2 regions of the Planococcus sp. BI3 genome follow, and region 1 is predicted to be linked to the other one. Evidence: predicted binding sites of a transcription regulator. Region 1 holds the regulator's gene; the other holds the start of a gene.
What was found. Region 1 encodes NrdR, which represses ribonucleotide reductase genes. Its sites were predicted from a motif close to AACACNATATATNGTGTT; they were not measured.
Positions count from the first base shown of each region.

Region 2: AC1MEO_RS04620 (vitamin B12-dependent ribonucleotide reductase) is a predicted target of NrdR. The motif match lies at 6,202-6,219, and genes of this name have one in related genera.

Region 1 is NZ_CM155266.1:1,161,137-1,169,486, reverse strand. It holds gene polA (DNA polymerase I) at 1-29, shown strand, start outside; gene mutM (bifunctional DNA-formamidopyrimidine glycosylase/DNA-(apurinic or apyrimidinic site) lyase) at 45-914, shown strand; gene coaE (dephospho-CoA kinase) at 924-1,529, shown strand; gene AC1MEO_RS05910 (glyceraldehyde-3-phosphate dehydrogenase) at 1,632-2,651, shown strand; gene speD (adenosylmethionine decarboxylase) at 2,968-3,351, shown strand; gene nrdR (transcriptional regulator NrdR) at 3,466-3,942, shown strand; gene AC1MEO_RS05895 (replication initiation and membrane attachment family protein) at 3,954-5,324, shown strand; gene dnaI (primosomal protein DnaI) at 5,325-6,260, shown strand; gene thrS (threonine--tRNA ligase) at 6,993-8,350, shown strand, end outside.
Region 2 is NZ_CM155266.1:914,670-923,019, forward strand. It holds gene accC (acetyl-CoA carboxylase biotin carboxylase subunit) at 1-407, opposite strand, end outside; gene accB (acetyl-CoA carboxylase biotin carboxyl carrier protein) at 434-940, opposite strand; gene efp (elongation factor P) at 1,068-1,628, opposite strand; gene AC1MEO_RS04610 (M24 family metallopeptidase) at 1,646-2,713, opposite strand; gene aroQ (type II 3-dehydroquinate dehydratase) at 2,710-3,150, opposite strand; gene AC1MEO_RS04620 (vitamin B12-dependent ribonucleotide reductase) at 3,610-6,168, opposite strand; gene AC1MEO_RS04625 (lipoate--protein ligase family protein) at 6,356-7,192, opposite strand; gene AC1MEO_RS04630 (rhodanese-like domain-containing protein) at 7,292-7,675, shown strand; gene gcvPB (aminomethyl-transferring glycine dehydrogenase subunit GcvPB) at 7,875-8,350, opposite strand, start outside.

The DNA.
Region 1 (8,350 bases):
ATGGCGCAACCTGGTACGATACTAAATGACAGGAGGGCAACGATATGCCTGAACTTCCGGAAGTGGAAGGTGTCGTTCGGCAGATCCGCCCCGTTTCCATTGGGAAAAAAATTGAGGCAGTAACTGTTTCTGAGACCATTCGTGTCTCCAAAACGAATGGCAAAGAAGCGATCATCAAACGGATGGAAGCCGATCGTTTTATTGAAAGCCTGGTCGGGGCACAAATCATCCGTGTCGAGCGGCGCAGTAAATACATTTATTTCACATTGAGAAATGAAAAAGAATTTTTATTGGTCAACCATTTAGGGATGTCGGGAGCCTGGTTCTATGTCGACCAGCTCCAGTCCATTCCGGAAGATAAATTCCGGCGCCATGTCCATGTTGTGCTGACATTAAGCGATGGCAACTTGCTGGCGTTTTCAGATATCCGCCGTTTCGGGGAGATGAGGGTGTTGCAGGAAGAGGGAGATTTCCCGCCTTTGCTGCTGATGGCGCCAGAACCTTTCGAGGCAGTTGCGCTTGACCATTTCCTGGTGATGGCAGAAAGCCCGAAGTACAAGAACAAGGCAATCAAGGAAATCATCATGGATGGCCAGGTCATTTCCGGATGCGGCAATATTTACGCTACCGAAGCACTTTTTAAGATGAAAATCCATCCGAAGCGTTCAGCCGGACGAATCAGCAAAAAACGCAAAGTGGAATTATTTGAGACGATTGTTGCCATACTTTTGGAAAGCATCGAAGCAGGGGGCAGCACGATTTCGGATTACCGCAATATCAATGGCGAATCGGGCAGCATGCAAAACCATTTTGGAATGTATGGAAAAAAACAATGCGTGGTTTGCGGCACGCTGACGAAAACCATGAAAATCGGGGGTCGGGCGTCGGTGTATTGTCCGGCCTGCCAGAAATGAGGATGGATGATGATCATTGGATTGACAGGCAGTATTGCCAGTGGGAAAAGTACCGTATCCAAAATGCTGCAAAATTCAGGTTATCCGATCATTGATGCCGATTTGGTGGCACGCTTGGTTGTAGAACCGGGTTCCGAAACGCTGACGCAGATTGAACAGGCATTTGGACCGGACGTAATCCAGGCAGATGGCACAATGGACCGCGCAAAAGTAGGGGAGATCATCTTCAATGATCCGGCCAGCCGAAAAATCTTGAACGACATTATCCACCCGGCGATCCGCCAGGAAATGCTCCGGCAGCGCCATGAGTTTCTGGAGCAAGGATTTAAGACGATCATCATGGACATCCCCTTATTGTTCGAGAGCCGCCTGCAGCATTTGGTGGACAAGATTCTGGTCGTCAGCGTCACAGAAGAAAACCAGTTTAACCGGCTGATGGAACGGAATGGCCTGACGAAAAAAGAGGCGCAGGCACGCATCAGTTCCCAATTGCCGATGTCCTTAAAAGAAGATGGAGCGGATGCTGTCATCTACAATAATGGATCACTCGATGAAACGAAATGGCAATTAAACAGAATTTTAGACAATTGGCAAGCCAGCCCTGAAAAAGAATAAAAGATAAGCTGTTTTTAAGGTTCTCTAAATAGTTAATTGTGTTATACTATATAAGAAATTAAAAAAATGAGTATAACTTAATTATAAACGGAGGACTCCTACATGACAGTTTCTATTGCAATTAACGGATTTGGCCGTATTGGCCGTATGGTTTTCAGACAAGCGATAATGATGGATGACGTCGTAATTACAGCAATCAACGCCACTTATCCAGCTGAGACCCTTGCGCATTTAATTAAGTATGACACAAATCACGGCACCTTCGCAGGTGACGTATCTTCAGAAGAAGATACATTAATTGTTAACGGGAAACGGGTTCAATTAGTAAGTGAACGCAACCCATTGAATCTGCCATGGAAAGAAATGGGTATTGATATCGTCATCGAAGCAACCGGTAAGTTCAACTCCCGCGAAAAAGCAGCGCTTCATTTGGAAGCAGGAGCAAAAAAAGTAATTCTGACAGCTCCTGGGAAAAAAGAAGACATCACCATTGTCATGGGGGTCAACGACGACAAATTGGATATCGACAAACACGACATCATTTCCAATGCGAGTTGTACGACAAACTGCCTGGCACCGGTCGTAAAAGTGCTGCATGATAAATTCGGGATTGAAAACGGCTTGATGACGACAATCCATTCTTACACGAACGATCAGCAAAATTTGGATAACCCACATAAAGATCTTCGACGTGCCCGTGCATGTGCGCAGTCGATTATTCCTACTTCTACGGGTGCTGCGAAAGCGCTGTCACTGGTGATACCGGAACTGCAGGGCAAACTGCATGGTATGGCTTTGCGGGTACCGACGCCGAACGTGTCCCTAGTTGATCTGGTTGTCGATTTGAAGAGAGACGTGACAATCGAGGAAGTCAATCAGGCTTTTGAGGAAGCATCAGAAAATGGTCTGGAAGGAATCTTGAGCTTGACGATGGAGCCATTGGTTTCTGTAGATTTCAACAGCAATCCGAAATCGGCTATTGTTGATGGGTTATCGACAATGGTGATTGATGGCCGAAAAGTGAAAGTTCTGGCTTGGTACGACAATGAATGGGGTTATTCAGCGCGTGTCATCGATTTGACCAAAAAAGTTGCAAAGGCTTTAGTGCTGGTCTCTAAATAAGGCTAATCACCCCGGTACTCCGGTTTTAAATGGAGAACCGGGGTTTTTTATGGGAAATTTACTGAAAAAAATTCAGCATTAATAAGATATTATTATTGCATTTACAATAAATCCGTTTTATACTATGAATCGTAGTTGAAAAACGGCTACCACTTCTGAATTTCCATCATGCACCTCGGAATTAGGAGCGTAAGATTTTTTATTCACATGACTGCTTAAAGGGTTAGGACCTCTTTGGACTAACTTTCCCCCGTGGTAGTCAACTTTGAATATTTTGCGCACAAAACAAAATGATATCAAAGGGGGAAAACGAACCATGGAAACAATGGGACGTCACGTAATTGCAGAACTTTGGCAGTGTGATTTTGACAAATTAAACGATATGGATTTTATCGAACAAACTTTTGTTGATGCAGCACTCAAATCTGGAGCTGAAGTAAGAGAGGTAGCTTTTCACAAATTCGCACCACAAGGTGTCAGCGGAGTTGTGATCATCTCTGAATCTCACTTAACTATCCACAGCTTCCCGGAACACGGCTACGCCAGTGTAGATGTTTACACTTGCGGCGACTTAGATCCAACAATTGCAGCAAAGTATATCGCAGAAGCGCTAGGGTCAACCTCAAGCGAGCTTGTCGAAATTCCGCGCGGTATGGGTCCAGTCAGTGTTGAAAAATCCAAAGTTTCAGTAACAGTATAATCCATTAAACAAAAAACACGAAAGCAGAGGATAAATTCCTCTGCTTTTTCTATTTTCCTGAAGGATTTTTGTTATACTAGATACACTAGATAGAGAATTTAGGGAGATGTCAAAATGAAATGTCCAGCTTGCCAACATAACGGCACACGTGTTGTCGATTCACGGCCAATAGATGAAATGAAGTCAACCAGAAGGCGCAGGGAATGTGAATTATGTGGATATCGCTTTACCACTTTTGAGAAAGTGGAGGAGATGCCGCTGATCGTCGTCAAAAAGAATGGCTCACGTGAAGAGTTCAGCCGCGAAAAAGTCCTGCGCGGTTTAATTCGTGCATGTGAAAAGCGGCCGGTATCTCTTGAGGCGCTGGAAGAAATGGTCTTTACAATTGAGAAAGACCTTCGCCGGGCAGGCAATCCGGAAGTTAAATCCGAAGATGTCGGGGAATTGGTCATGAACCGCCTGGCAGCAATCGACGAAGTGGCTTATGTCCGCTTTGCCTCTGTATATCGCCAATTCAAAGACATCACTGTTTTTATCGACGAACTGAAGGATTTGCTGAATAAAAGTCCGGAAGACAAGAAAATCGACTAAGGCGGTGACTTATGACTGCATTTTATAAAGAACTACAGCCTGCCGATCCGTATCGTATCCGGTTGCCTTATCCGTTTTCAAATTATGACCGGCAATTGCTGACGCTCCTGTATCAGCCGCTGATCGGTGCTGAAGCCATTGCCTTCTACTTGACGCTGTGGGCGGAAGGGGAAGCTTCGGGGGAAGAGTCGACCCATTACACCTTGATGAACACATTGGGGAATTCTGTCTCGAAAATTTTTGAAGCAAGAATCCAGCTGGAAGCGATTGGATTGCTCAAAACTTACCGGAAAGACAGCGGCAGCCGTTGCTTCATCTATGAATTATGTCCGCCGCTGGATCCGAAAACCTTTTTCATGGATCCGCTGCTGTCGATGTTCCTGTTCAGTAAAATTGGAGAACCTTCCTACCGCAGAGTGCGGGATCGGTTTCTGGTCCACACTGAAATTCCATCCGATTTTGAAGAAGTGTCCCGGACATTCACGGATATTTTTCAGCCGATCCATGCCAAAGCAGGCTATCCGGCTGTTCAGCCCGATCTGCAGGAACGGAAAAAAGGCGGCTATGAAGCCGATGCCGATTTCGACTTCAGGCTGCTTCGACAAGGCCTGTCGGAGCAGCTCGTACCCAAAAGAGTCCTGACTGCAACCATCAAGGATTTTATTCCCAAATTGGCCTACCTCTACGGATGGGGACCATTGGAGATGCAGAAAGTCATCTTGCTGGCTATCGAAGACGATTACAAGTTGACGGTGGAAGGCTTGAAAAAATCGGCATCCGAATATTATAAGTTGACGGTTTCGACTACGGCACCACAGCTTGTTCAAGTGCCTAAAGAAGCTCCAAAGCTGACAGAAGAAGCACCGAAAACAAAACAGGACGAATTGTTGGTCTACTTGGAGACGGCACCGCCGATTCAAGTGCTGCGCGATATTGCAGATGGCAGTGAACCGCTGCCAGCAGATGTCCAACTGGCCAATCAACTGGTCGTTACCCATGGCATGGAGCCGGCAGTGGTCAATGTCCTGCTTCAGTATGTCCTGCTGCGCACCGATATGAAGCTGACCAAAGCCTACGTGGAAAAAATCGCTTCGCATTGGCTGCGTAAAAACGTCACCACTGCTAAAGAAGCGATGGAGCTTGCGCGGGTTGAGCATACGCAGTATATGAAATGGAAGTCTGAAGGCTCCCCGGTCACGGTGGCCAAACCGTTTACTGGCAATGGCAACCGAAAGCCGGTGCGTGAAGAAAAGCTGCCGGAATGGTTCCACAAGAAAGATGAAGCACCAGCCGCCAAGGCAGAGCCGAGAAACGAAAGCCTGGAAGTGGAGAAACAAAAACTTCTTGCGAAACTGGCGTTGAAGAAAGGAAGAGGTGTTTAAATGGAACCGATTCGTGAAACCTTGAAACGTGTGGTCAATGCGCCTGCTTTTTCTGAGCGTTACAGTGAAATGCGCAAAGAAGTTCTGGAACACCCAGGGGTCAAGAAATTCCTGGAAGACCATGCGGAAGAAATTGATACAGCCACTATTGATAGAGGACTTGGAAAGCTATACGAGTATATAGACCAGTCCCATGATTGCAATAAATGCCCAAGCCTGGGCGCCTGCATCAACCACCTCAAAGGTTTTGAACCCAAGCTGGTATTAGAGCGGGGAACCATCGGCATTTCCTATAGCAAATGCCGCTTGAAGGAAGCAAACGATAATAAACGCCATGCTTCTTCATTGATCCACAGCATGTACATGCCAAAAGAAGTCATGCAGGCGACGCTGTCCGGATTTGATCTGGATGACAGCCGTATGGAAGCGTTCCGTGCGGTCGGGGATTTCCTGGATCAAGCAACGGGCCCTGACAACCTGCCTGAAAAAGGATTATACCTTTACGGGCAATTCGGGATCGGCAAGTCGTATTTACTCAGTGCAGTAGCCAACGAACTGGCAGAGATCAACGTCAAATCGGTGCTGGTGTTCGTTCCGGAATTTATGCGGGAAATGAAGCAGGCAATCGGAGACCAGACCTTGCAGGAAAAAGTCGACTACGTCAAAAAGGCGGACGTCCTGATGCTTGATGATATCGGGGCGGAAGCGATGTCCAGTTGGACCCGTGATGAAGTGCTGGGAACAATTCTGCATTACCGGATGTCGGAGAAACTGCCGACGTTCATGTCGTCGAACTTTAGTTATTCTGAACTGGAATATCACTTGACCTATTCGCAGCGCGGCGAAAAAGAAGATTTGAAAGCTGCGCGCATCATGGAACGGATTCGTGCGTTAACCAAACCCGTCAAGCTCGATGGGCGCAACCGACGAAATTAAGCGCCGGAACTATTGCGTTTTGCGTCATTTCGGTTTATAGTAAAAACAATCGAACCAAGATTTTACATGCTTTGACAAGGATATGAGCGGATTTGTACGACTTTCAGAGAGAGAAGCCCTGGCTGCAAGCTTCTTAAGTACCGACAATCCCGTTTACCCCCTTCGAGCAGCAGCTGTGAACAGTCTCCTCAGTAGCAGCTGACGGAACCGGCCCGTTAGCCGATGCAGAGCTTCATTCCGAACGGATCTGTCCGTTTTGAATAGAAGAAGGGTGGAACCGCGAGCTAAAGCTTCGTCCCTTTTGGGATGGGGCTTTTTTTTGTGGGAAAAAAGAAAAGCGAAAATGGCCGTTTTGCTCTGACAGGCATAAGACAGACCGGCAATGTGGCGTTCTCTGCCACATAGTTGGGTTGGCTTATGACCCGAGGAGCAGGCCATTGCAGCTGGCCAAAGAAAAGCGGAAGCGGCCGTTTAGAGGAACGTAAGCTAAGTGCGCGACTTCCTGTCGCAACGCTTACATGATCCGCATCCTGCGGACCTCCGACAGGCATAAGACAGACCGACAATGTGGCGTTCTCTGCCACATAGTTGGGTTGGCTTATGACCCGAGAATCTGGCCGCTGGAGCTGGACAAAGAAAAGCGGAAGCGGCCGCTTAAGCAAAAAGGAAATGCCTGGCCAGACCCTGTGGCATAGGCATTTTCAACAGATTTTATTAAAAGGAGAGATTGGCATGGCAGACATGATTAAACTAAAATTCCCTGACGGAGCAGTAAAAGAGTTTGAGCGGGGCACAACTACTGAAGAAATCGCACAATCAATCAGCCCAGGATTGCGCAAAAAAGCATTAGCAGGCAAAGTAGGCGATCAATTGGTCGACTTGCGCGCACCATTGAAAGAAGATGGAGACATTGCCATCATCACTCCTGAATCGGATGAGGGGCTGGAAGTTTTACGCCACAGCACTGCGCATCTTTTGGCACAAGCGATCAAGCGGATATATCCTGATGCCAAACTTGGTGTTGGCCCCGTCATTGAAAACGGCTTTTATTACGATATCGATACAGCGTCGGCGATCACTTCAGAAGATTTGCCGTTGATTGAAAAAGAAATGAAGAAGATCATCAACGAAAACGTTGAAATCATTCGCCATGATGTCACACGTGCAGAAGCGCAAGAACGTTTCGCGGCGATTGAAGATCAATATAAATTGGAACTTCTTGAAGCGATTCCGGAAGATGATCAAGTATCCATCTATGAGCAAGGCGACTTTTTCGACCTTTGCCGAGGCATTCATGTCCCATCGACCGGCAAATTGAAAGAGTTTAAATTATTGAGTGTTGCCGGTGCGTACTGGAGAGGGAACAGCGATAACAAGATGCTTCAGCGCATCTACGGAACTGCCTTCTTCAAAAAGGAAGATTTGAAAGCGCATCTTGAGATGTTGGAAGAAGCGAAAGAACGCGACCACCGCAAAATTGGGAAAGAATTGAATTTATTCATGAACTCCCAAAAAGTCGGCCAAGGATTGCCGATGTGGCTTCCAAAAGGCGCAACAATCCGCCGCATCATCGAACGTTATATTGTCGACAAAGAAGAGCGTTTGGGCTATGACCACGTCTATACTCCGGTCATGGGCAGCGTGGAATTGTATAAGACAAGCGGACATTGGGACCATTACCAGGACGATATGTTCCCGGTCATGAAAATGGACAACGAGGAATTGGTTTTGCGTCCGATGAACTGCCCGCATCATATGATGATTTTCAAACAGGGCATCCATTCGTATCGCCAGCTGCCAATTCGCATTGCGGAACTAGGGCTTATGCACCGCTATGAAATGTCTGGCGCATTATCAGGACTGCAGCGAGTTCGCGGAATGACATTGAATGATGCTCATATCTTCGTCCGTCCAGACCAAATCAAAGAAGAATTTAAACGCGTCGTTAATCTTGTGGTCGAAGTCTATAAGGATTTCGACATCAAAGATTATTCATTCCGTTTGTCTTACCGCGATCCAGCGGATAAAGAAAAATACTTTGACGACGACGCCATGTGGAACCGTGCACAGGCCATGCTGAAAGAAGCGAT
Region 2 (8,350 bases), 250 kb from region 1:
ATACCGGTAGAACCTGGTACGACAGGCACGCCCGCTTTACGCATCGTTTCACGCGCCACGTCTTTTGTGCCCATCCGTGAAATTGCATCCGCTGTCGGGCCGATAAACATGATATCGCAAGCTTCACATAATTCCGCAAAGCTTGCGTTTTCAGCTAAAAACCCGTATCCCGGATGAATGCCGTCACAATTCGTCAGTTTGGCAACCGACATGATATTGGAAAAGTTCAGATAGCTGTCTTTCGATAATTTCGGACCGATACAATACGCTTCATCTGCAAGTTCAACATGCAGCGCTTCTTTATCGGCTTCTGAGTAAACTGCGACCGTCTTGATATCCATTTCTTTACAGGCACGGATGATCCGGACCGCAATTTCTCCACGGTTCGCAATCAATACTTTTTTCATCGTCTTCATTGCCATCTCCCCTTTCCTCAGTTTGCTTTCACGAGGAATAAAGGTTGGCCATATTCAACAAGTTGACCATCTTTTACAAGAATTTCTGCAATTTCCCCATCCACTTCCGCTTCGATTTCATTGAATAATTTCATTGCTTCGACGATGCAGACGACTTGATCAGCTGTAACTTTTGTTCCAACTTGTACATAAGCAGCTTCGTCCGGCGATGGTGATTCGTAGAATGTACCAACCATTGGAGAAAGGATTTTGTGGTATTCGGAATCGTTGTCAACTGGAATTTCCGGTGCTTCTTCTGATACCAACTCTTCAGCTTTCGGCTCTTTTATAGGTGCTGGAGCACTTGGCGCTTCTGCAGCTTTCGATGCTTGGGGTGCCTGGATGGATGAGCTGGCGCTTGGCTGTACTGTGCCTGAGCCGCTCTTTTTCATTTTGACTTTAACGCCTTCAAATTCGTAAGAGAATTCCTCGATAGATGATCCATCTACCAATTTGATAATTTCACGGATTTCTTGAATTTTCATATACATCCTACTCCCCTAATATGTATTTAACTGATTTCTATTCCATTTTAGACTTTTTCAGTCTATTTTGAAACACTAAATCTGATTTTTTAAAAAAAGGCCTCTATTTCTAGAGGCCTTCCGCTTATTATTGAGCTCGTGATACGTATGAAGAATCTGTTGTGTTGATGATCAAGTGATCGCCTTCATTGATGAAGAATGGCACTTGGACAGACAATCCAGTTGACAAGATCGCCGGTTTTGATCCGCCGCTTGCTGTATCGCCTTTAATGCCTGGATCTGTTTGAACCACTTCAAGGACAACTGTGTTCGGCAATTCGACGCCAAGCACTTCTCCTTGGAACTGGATCACTTGGACTTCCATGTTTTCCTGAAGAAACTTTAATTCTTGTTCAATGTTCTTTTCAGGCAATTCGATCTGGTCGTAAGTCTCGGTATCCATAAAAGCGTGCATATCGCCATTGGCATACAAATACTGCATTTTGTTGTTGTCGATTTGTGCTTTTGCAACTTTTTCGCCCGCACGGAACGTTTTTTCAGTGACGCTTCCTGTACGCAGGTTGCGAAGTTTCGATCGCACGAATGCAGCGCCTTTTCCTGGTTTTACGTGCTGGAATTCCATAACACGCCAAATTCCGCCGTCCACTTCAATTGTGACGCCTGTTTTAAAATCGTTTACTGAAATCATATTAGTTCCTCCGTTTGTTATAAAATGCGAAGCTCTTTTGTGGAGTTAGTCAACCGTTCATTTCCTGACTCAGTTATCAGTATATCATCTTCAATGCGGACTCCGCCAACTCCTGGCAGATAAATTCCCGGTTCCACCGTTACGGCCATACCCGGCTCCAGAACCGTTTCCGTTCTAGATGACAGGCCTGGGCTTTCGTGAACTTCCAAACCGATGCCATGCCCTGTTGAATGGCCGAATGCTTCACCATAGCCCCTTGACTTGATGTAATCACGCGCAATCGCATCCGCTTCAATGCCACTCATGCCCGGACCAATTTTCTCCACGCCTAATTCTTGCGCCTTTAATACAATATCATAGATTTCCTTCATCTGCCCAGAAGGTTCGCCGACCGCGACCGTGCGGGTGATGTCCGAAATATAACCATTATAAAGTGCTCCAAAATCCAGCGTGATCATATCGCCTTTTTCAATGACTTTATCCGTCGCGACGCCATGCGGCAGTGCCGAACGCAGTCCCGAAGCCACAATGATATCGAAACTCGATGAAGTTGCCCCCTCTTTTCTCATAAAGAATTCCAATTCATTGGATACTTCCAGCTCCGTTAGCCCCGGACGAATGTATCCGCAAATATGTTCAAAGGCATCATCCGCAATTTTGGCGGCTGCTTTGAGGATAACCACTTCTTCCGGCGTTTTGACCATGCGAATCTTTTCTATCAGATTGCTGACGGGCTCCATTTCCACTTCTACTTTCTCTTTATACTGGACTGCCGTTGCATAGGTCATATAATCCTGTTCAAAAGTGAGTGTTTGGATGCCTAAAGAGTGAACCGTCTGCACCGCTTCGTCCATCAGATTTTTCTTCGCCTGGACCACTTCAAACTCTTTGACCTGGACACTGGCTTGTTCTGTATACCGGAAATCCGTGATGAAAACCGCCTTTTCCTGTGTGACAATTGCCAGTCCGGCTGTTCCGGTGAATTCAGTTATGTAGCGCAGATTAAAGGGGCTGGTGACAAGCAGCGCCTCGATATCCCGTTGTTTCATTTCAGTGCGTAATTTTTGAAGTTTCAATGTGTTCATCCTCTCTCTTGTCTTAAAATCAACGCCTGCAGCGCCAATTTGTAAACGTCCTGCCCAAATCCGACAATCTGCCCGATGGTGACTGGAGAAATATACGAATGGTGGCGGAATTCTTCCCGCTTGTGGACATTTGATATATGTACTTCGATTACAGGGACCTCGATAGCGGCAATTGCGTCGCGTATAGCGATGCTCGTATGCGTATAGGCTCCGGCATTCAAAACGATGCCAGACAGCGCATCATCACCAGCCCCGTGGATCCAGTCGATCAATTCCCCTTCATGATTGGACTGCCGGCAAATCAATTCGATATCGTGATGGTAGGAAAATTCCACCAGATCCTGTTCCAATTCTTCCAGCGTAAATGTTCCGTAAGCTTCTTTCTCCCGCTTGCCCAGACGGTTTAAATTAGGGCCGTTCAAGACCAGCACACGCATTCAACCTTCTCCTTCCCCTGACACATTCTTCATTATTTTAACATATCGGAACAATCGAGCAACTGTTTAAGAAAGGCGGAAGCAGCCGTTTAGCCCCGACAAGCGCTGGAAGGCTCACCGGTAATGGCGCCCTTTGCCATTGTCGGTGAGCCTGAAGCGACTCGAGGGACTGGCTGCTGCAGCTGGACACTGAAATGCGGAAACGGCCGTGTAGCTCTGCCGGGCATAAGACAGACCAGCAGTGTGGCGCTCTTTGCCACGCAGCTGGGTTGGCTTATGACCCAAAGAGTTGGCTGCTGCAGCTGGACACCGAAATGCGGAAGCGCCCGGCTAAAGGAACGTAAGCTAAAAGCACGACTTCCGGCCGCAACCCTAACTTAACCCATATCCTTAAGAGGGCTCCGTTATATACACGCATAAAAAAAGCGCGATGGCCATTTGGCCATCGCGCTGTTCATCTTATAATCCGCATTTCAATTGAGCGTTGCAGTTGGTGCAGGTATTGCAGCCGCCCATTTCTTCCACTGTCCCCTGACGGCAGACTGGGCATGTATCGCCCACTTCTGAACCGATGCTGACATTGGTAGAACGGATATCCTGAATCGTGTCGACTAGGACGATCGGACGCTTGCTCGCTTCTTCCGGACGTTCCTCTTCTTCAAAGGTATTGTCTTCAGCTTTCAATGTCAGGACCTGTGAGTCCCGGCTGCCGTCGACATAAACCGTACCGCCTTTTGCTCCGCCTTTGTACAGACGTTCATAGACACCTTCCACCTGTTCGACTGTGTAGCCGCGTGGTGCGTTTACAGTTTTCGAGATGGATGAATCGATCCAACGTTGGATGATGCACTGGACATCCGCATGTGCTTCAGGAGCCAGTTGCATCGACGTAACAAATGCCTTCGGCAGGTTTTCTTCATCCGCTTCCGGATTGTTCTTCAAGTATTCGCTGACGATGTCAGCTTTCACCTCGATGAATTTCCCAAGACGGCCGCTGCGGTAGTAGGTAAATGAATAATAGGGTTCAAGTCCAGTTGAAACACCAACCATGGTTCCGGTAGATCCTGTCGGTGCAACCGTCAATAGATGTGAATTGCGGATACCTTTTTCCAGTATCGCTTCACGTACATGTTCCGGCATATCCTTCATAAATCCGGTTTGGGTGAAAGCTTTGCGGAGTGCTGCCGTTTCATCATCGGTTTTGCCGATAAGGAACGGGAAACTGCCGCGTTCTGCTGCCAATTCAGTCGATACCTCATAAGCTGCCGTTGCGATTGTCTTGAAGATTTCATCAACAAGGTCATTGCCTTCCGGAGAGCCATATTCCTTGTCACAATAGATCAACAGATCGGCAAGTCCCATGACGCCAAGGCCGACACGGCGTTCGCCAAGTGCCTGCACCTGATTTTCCTCCAGGAAATATGGAGTGGCGTCAATGACATTGTCCTGCATCCGGACGCCGACACGCACGGTTTCCTTCAAAGCTTCAAAATCGACTTTTTTCGTTTTTGGATCTGCGAACTGGGCCAAGTTGACCGCAGCCAGGTTGCAGACAGAATACGGTGCCAAAGGCTGTTCGCCGCAAGGGTTTGTCGCAACAACTTTCTGTCCGTATGCCGCAGCGTTTGTTTTTTCATTGGCATTATCAATGAAGAAAATGCCTGGCTCTGCTGAGTAGGTCGCGCAGATATTGATCAGGTTCCATAGCTCACGCGCTTTCATCGTGCGGTAGACGCGGACACCATGCCCCATGCGTTCCCATTCACGGACATCGCCGACTTCCTGCCACTGTTCATTGTAGATGGCCATTTCTTCTTTAGAATAAGATTCCACTGCCGGGAAGCGCAGATCGAAATCTGCATCGTTTTCAACGGCTGTCATGAAGTCACTTGTCAATGTGACTGAAATATTGGCACCTGTCAAAAATTCTTCATTATGGACCGTATAAGTTCCGCCATCACGCAATTTCGTTTCAGCATCCCGCATGATTTTTTCATTGAATCCACCCATTCCCGGGATCGTCCGGTAATTTAGGATCCCTTGATACATCGCATCTTCCTGCTCTGTCAAAGGCTTGAATTTCAGTTTATCGTGAGCCAATTTTTTGATGGTCTCATCTTTTGTATTTTCAATCAAATAGCGCAAAATACGTGGATTCTGCATTTTTGAAATAATGAATTCTGCGATATCCGGATGCCAGTCTGCAAGCATGATCATCTGCGCCCCACGGCGTGATCCGCCCTGTTCAACAAGATGCGTCAGTTTGGCGATATCATCCAACCACGATACAGAGCCGGAGGATTTGCCGTTAACTCCGCGCGCCAGTGTATTGCGTGGACGAAGCGTCGATCCATTGGTGCCGACACCGCCACCACGGCTCATGATTTCCATCACTTGTTTGCGGTGATCGGAGATGCCTTCGCGAGAATCGGCTACAAACGGCATGACGTAACAGTTGAAATACGTCACATCGGTATCTGCACCTGCTCCGTAAAGCACACGGCCAGCTGGAATGAATTTCAATCCAACCAATTGCTGGTAGAATTTCTCAAACCATTCCTGGCGTTTTTCAGGAGTTTTCTCCACCGAAGCAAGACCGGTTGCATTGCGCTTGGCAATCTGCTCGTAAAACACTTCCAGCGGCTTCTCAATCACTTCGATCGGGCGATTAACAATCCCCGCTTCCTGTTCTTTCGGATTATCGATTGCACTTCTGTAGTTTTCCTCGATCCAAACCTGTGCTTTATTGGACTGCTCATCAATAGATACGATATAGCCAAGGCCGCGGGCCGGGAATTTCGGATCTTCTTTGACAGTCAATACAACAAAATCGCCAGCTTTGAGTGTCTTTTTCTCAGTATCCTTAAAAGAATAACGGTCGATCATCACGAGGCGTGATACACCTTTATGCGTTATTTTCATATCCGGAGTAATTGCATGCACTTGCGGGAACGTCTTGATATCTTCGTTTAATGCTTTTGAATTTAATGAGTATTGGGATTGTGTGGCGGAAACCATTTGACAATTCCTCCTTTGTATTATATGGAGTTGGATACTATATATAGTATTACTTCAATTCCCAGCATACTACATATTGAAACTCGTTTTCAATAACAATTTTCTGCTGCAAATTCCGCAGGCAGTGGAAAGCTATATTTACCAGCGTTTCCAGCTTTGGAAATCCTTAAAATGAGCCAAAAGACTCTCACACGCGGAAATTCCACTCAATATTCGCGTATTTTTTTTCCTCCAAAGCCTTGACATCTGCGAACTGTTGTTCCGACAATGTATAGGGCTCCAACTCGATTGCCAGTGCCTGTTCGAATCCAGCTCTAAAGGCATGGATGCATTCTTCCACATCGGCTGGCTCCTTGCGCAGGGAATTGATCGATACCGCTTTTTCAGGGATTTTGACGCGCATCCGCTCTTTGGCTTGTTCGCTTGAAAATTTGAAAACCGACAGCAACTTCTCGGCATCCAAATCGATCAAAATGGCCCCATGCTGTAAAATGACACCTTTTTGGCGCGTTTGTGCACTGCCTGCCACTTTTTTCCCTTCAACGACCATCTCATACCAGCTCGGCGCATCAAAACAAACAGCCGATTTCGGTTTTTTCAAATCAGCGCGCTTTTCATCTGTATCCGGCACAGAGAAATAAGCGTCCAGCCCGAGATTTTTAAAGCCTTCCAATAAACCTTCGCTTAATACACGATAAGCTTCTGTAACTGTTTCCGGCATGTCCGGATAATTTTCACTGACGATGATGCTATATGTAAGCTCATGCTCATGGAGAACACCTCTGCCTCCTGTCGGACGGCGGACAAATCCAAGGCCAAGCCGGTTGACGGCTTCCATGTCAATTTCCTTTTCAACTTTTTGAAAATAACCGATCGACAGCGCAGCTGGTTCCCAGCTGTAAAAACGGATGACCGGTGGAATCAGCCCTTCACTATGCCATGTCAGCAGGGCTTCGTCAAGCGCCATATTGAACGAAGGACTGCTTGCACCTGAATTTATAAAAACCCATTTTGGATATTTCACAAGATCGCCTCCTATTTCCGATAATTAGTGTAACATTGGCATTGAATATCCGTCATCTCTTCTCTTATAATAAAGGAAGATGAGAAAGGGGCAAGAACATTGGAATTTCTGTACATCACGATCGCCATCGTTTTGGCAATCATCATTTACGCGGTAATTTCTTATTTCCGCATCAAAAAAGCTGTCACTAACCTGACACAGGAACAATTTATCGAAGGCTACCGAAAAGCCCAATTGATCGACGTGCGCGAGCCGAAAGATTTTGCGGCTGGCCATATTCTGGGGGCACGCAATATTCCGCAATCACAATTGCGCCAGCGCTACAAGGAAATCCGTTCGGACAAGCCGGTCTATTTATATGACCAGAATGGAGCACGCAGTGGCCGCGTTGCAATCTTCCTGAAGAAAAAAGGATACAATCACTTGTTCCAGCTGCAAGGCGGGTTCAAGCAATGGACTGGAAAGATTAAATCCAAAGCCTAAATCCCAAAACCCTTCCAGCAGTGGAAGGGTTTTTTCCCCCTTTCTTCTCTTACTCCAATTGAAATTCAGTGAGGACTGCAGAAATAAAAAAGCGCACAGAAAAAATTGACCGAAAAACCCTGGAATTGTCCCTCATTTTTACTGGTGGCCATAAAAAAAGGCGTGGAGGCTGAACAGCCCCCACGCCTTTTTTGAGATTCTATTCAGCTTTGTAGTAGCGAAGCACAGGGTGGCGTGCCGCTTTTGTTTCATCCAAACGGTTGATTACCGTAGTATGCGGTGCATTTTGGACGATTTCAGGATTTTCTTCCACTTCTTTCGCGATTTGGATCATCGCATCGATGAACGCATCCAAAGTTTCTTTGGATTCCGTTTCCGTCGGTTCGATCATCATGCCCTCTTCCACATTCAACGGGAAGTAGATCGTTGGCGGATGGTAGCCGAAGTCAAGCAGGCGTTTTGCCATATCCAATGTACGGACACCCAGTTTCTTCTGGCGGCGGCCGCTCAATACGAATTCATGCTTGCAATGGCGGTCGTACGGCAAATCGAAATGAGGCTGCAGTCTGCGCATCATGTAGTTGGCATTCAATACCGCATATTCCGTCACTGCCTTCAGGCCATCCGGCCCCATAGAGCGGATATACGTGTAGGCCCGAACATTGATTCCGAAGT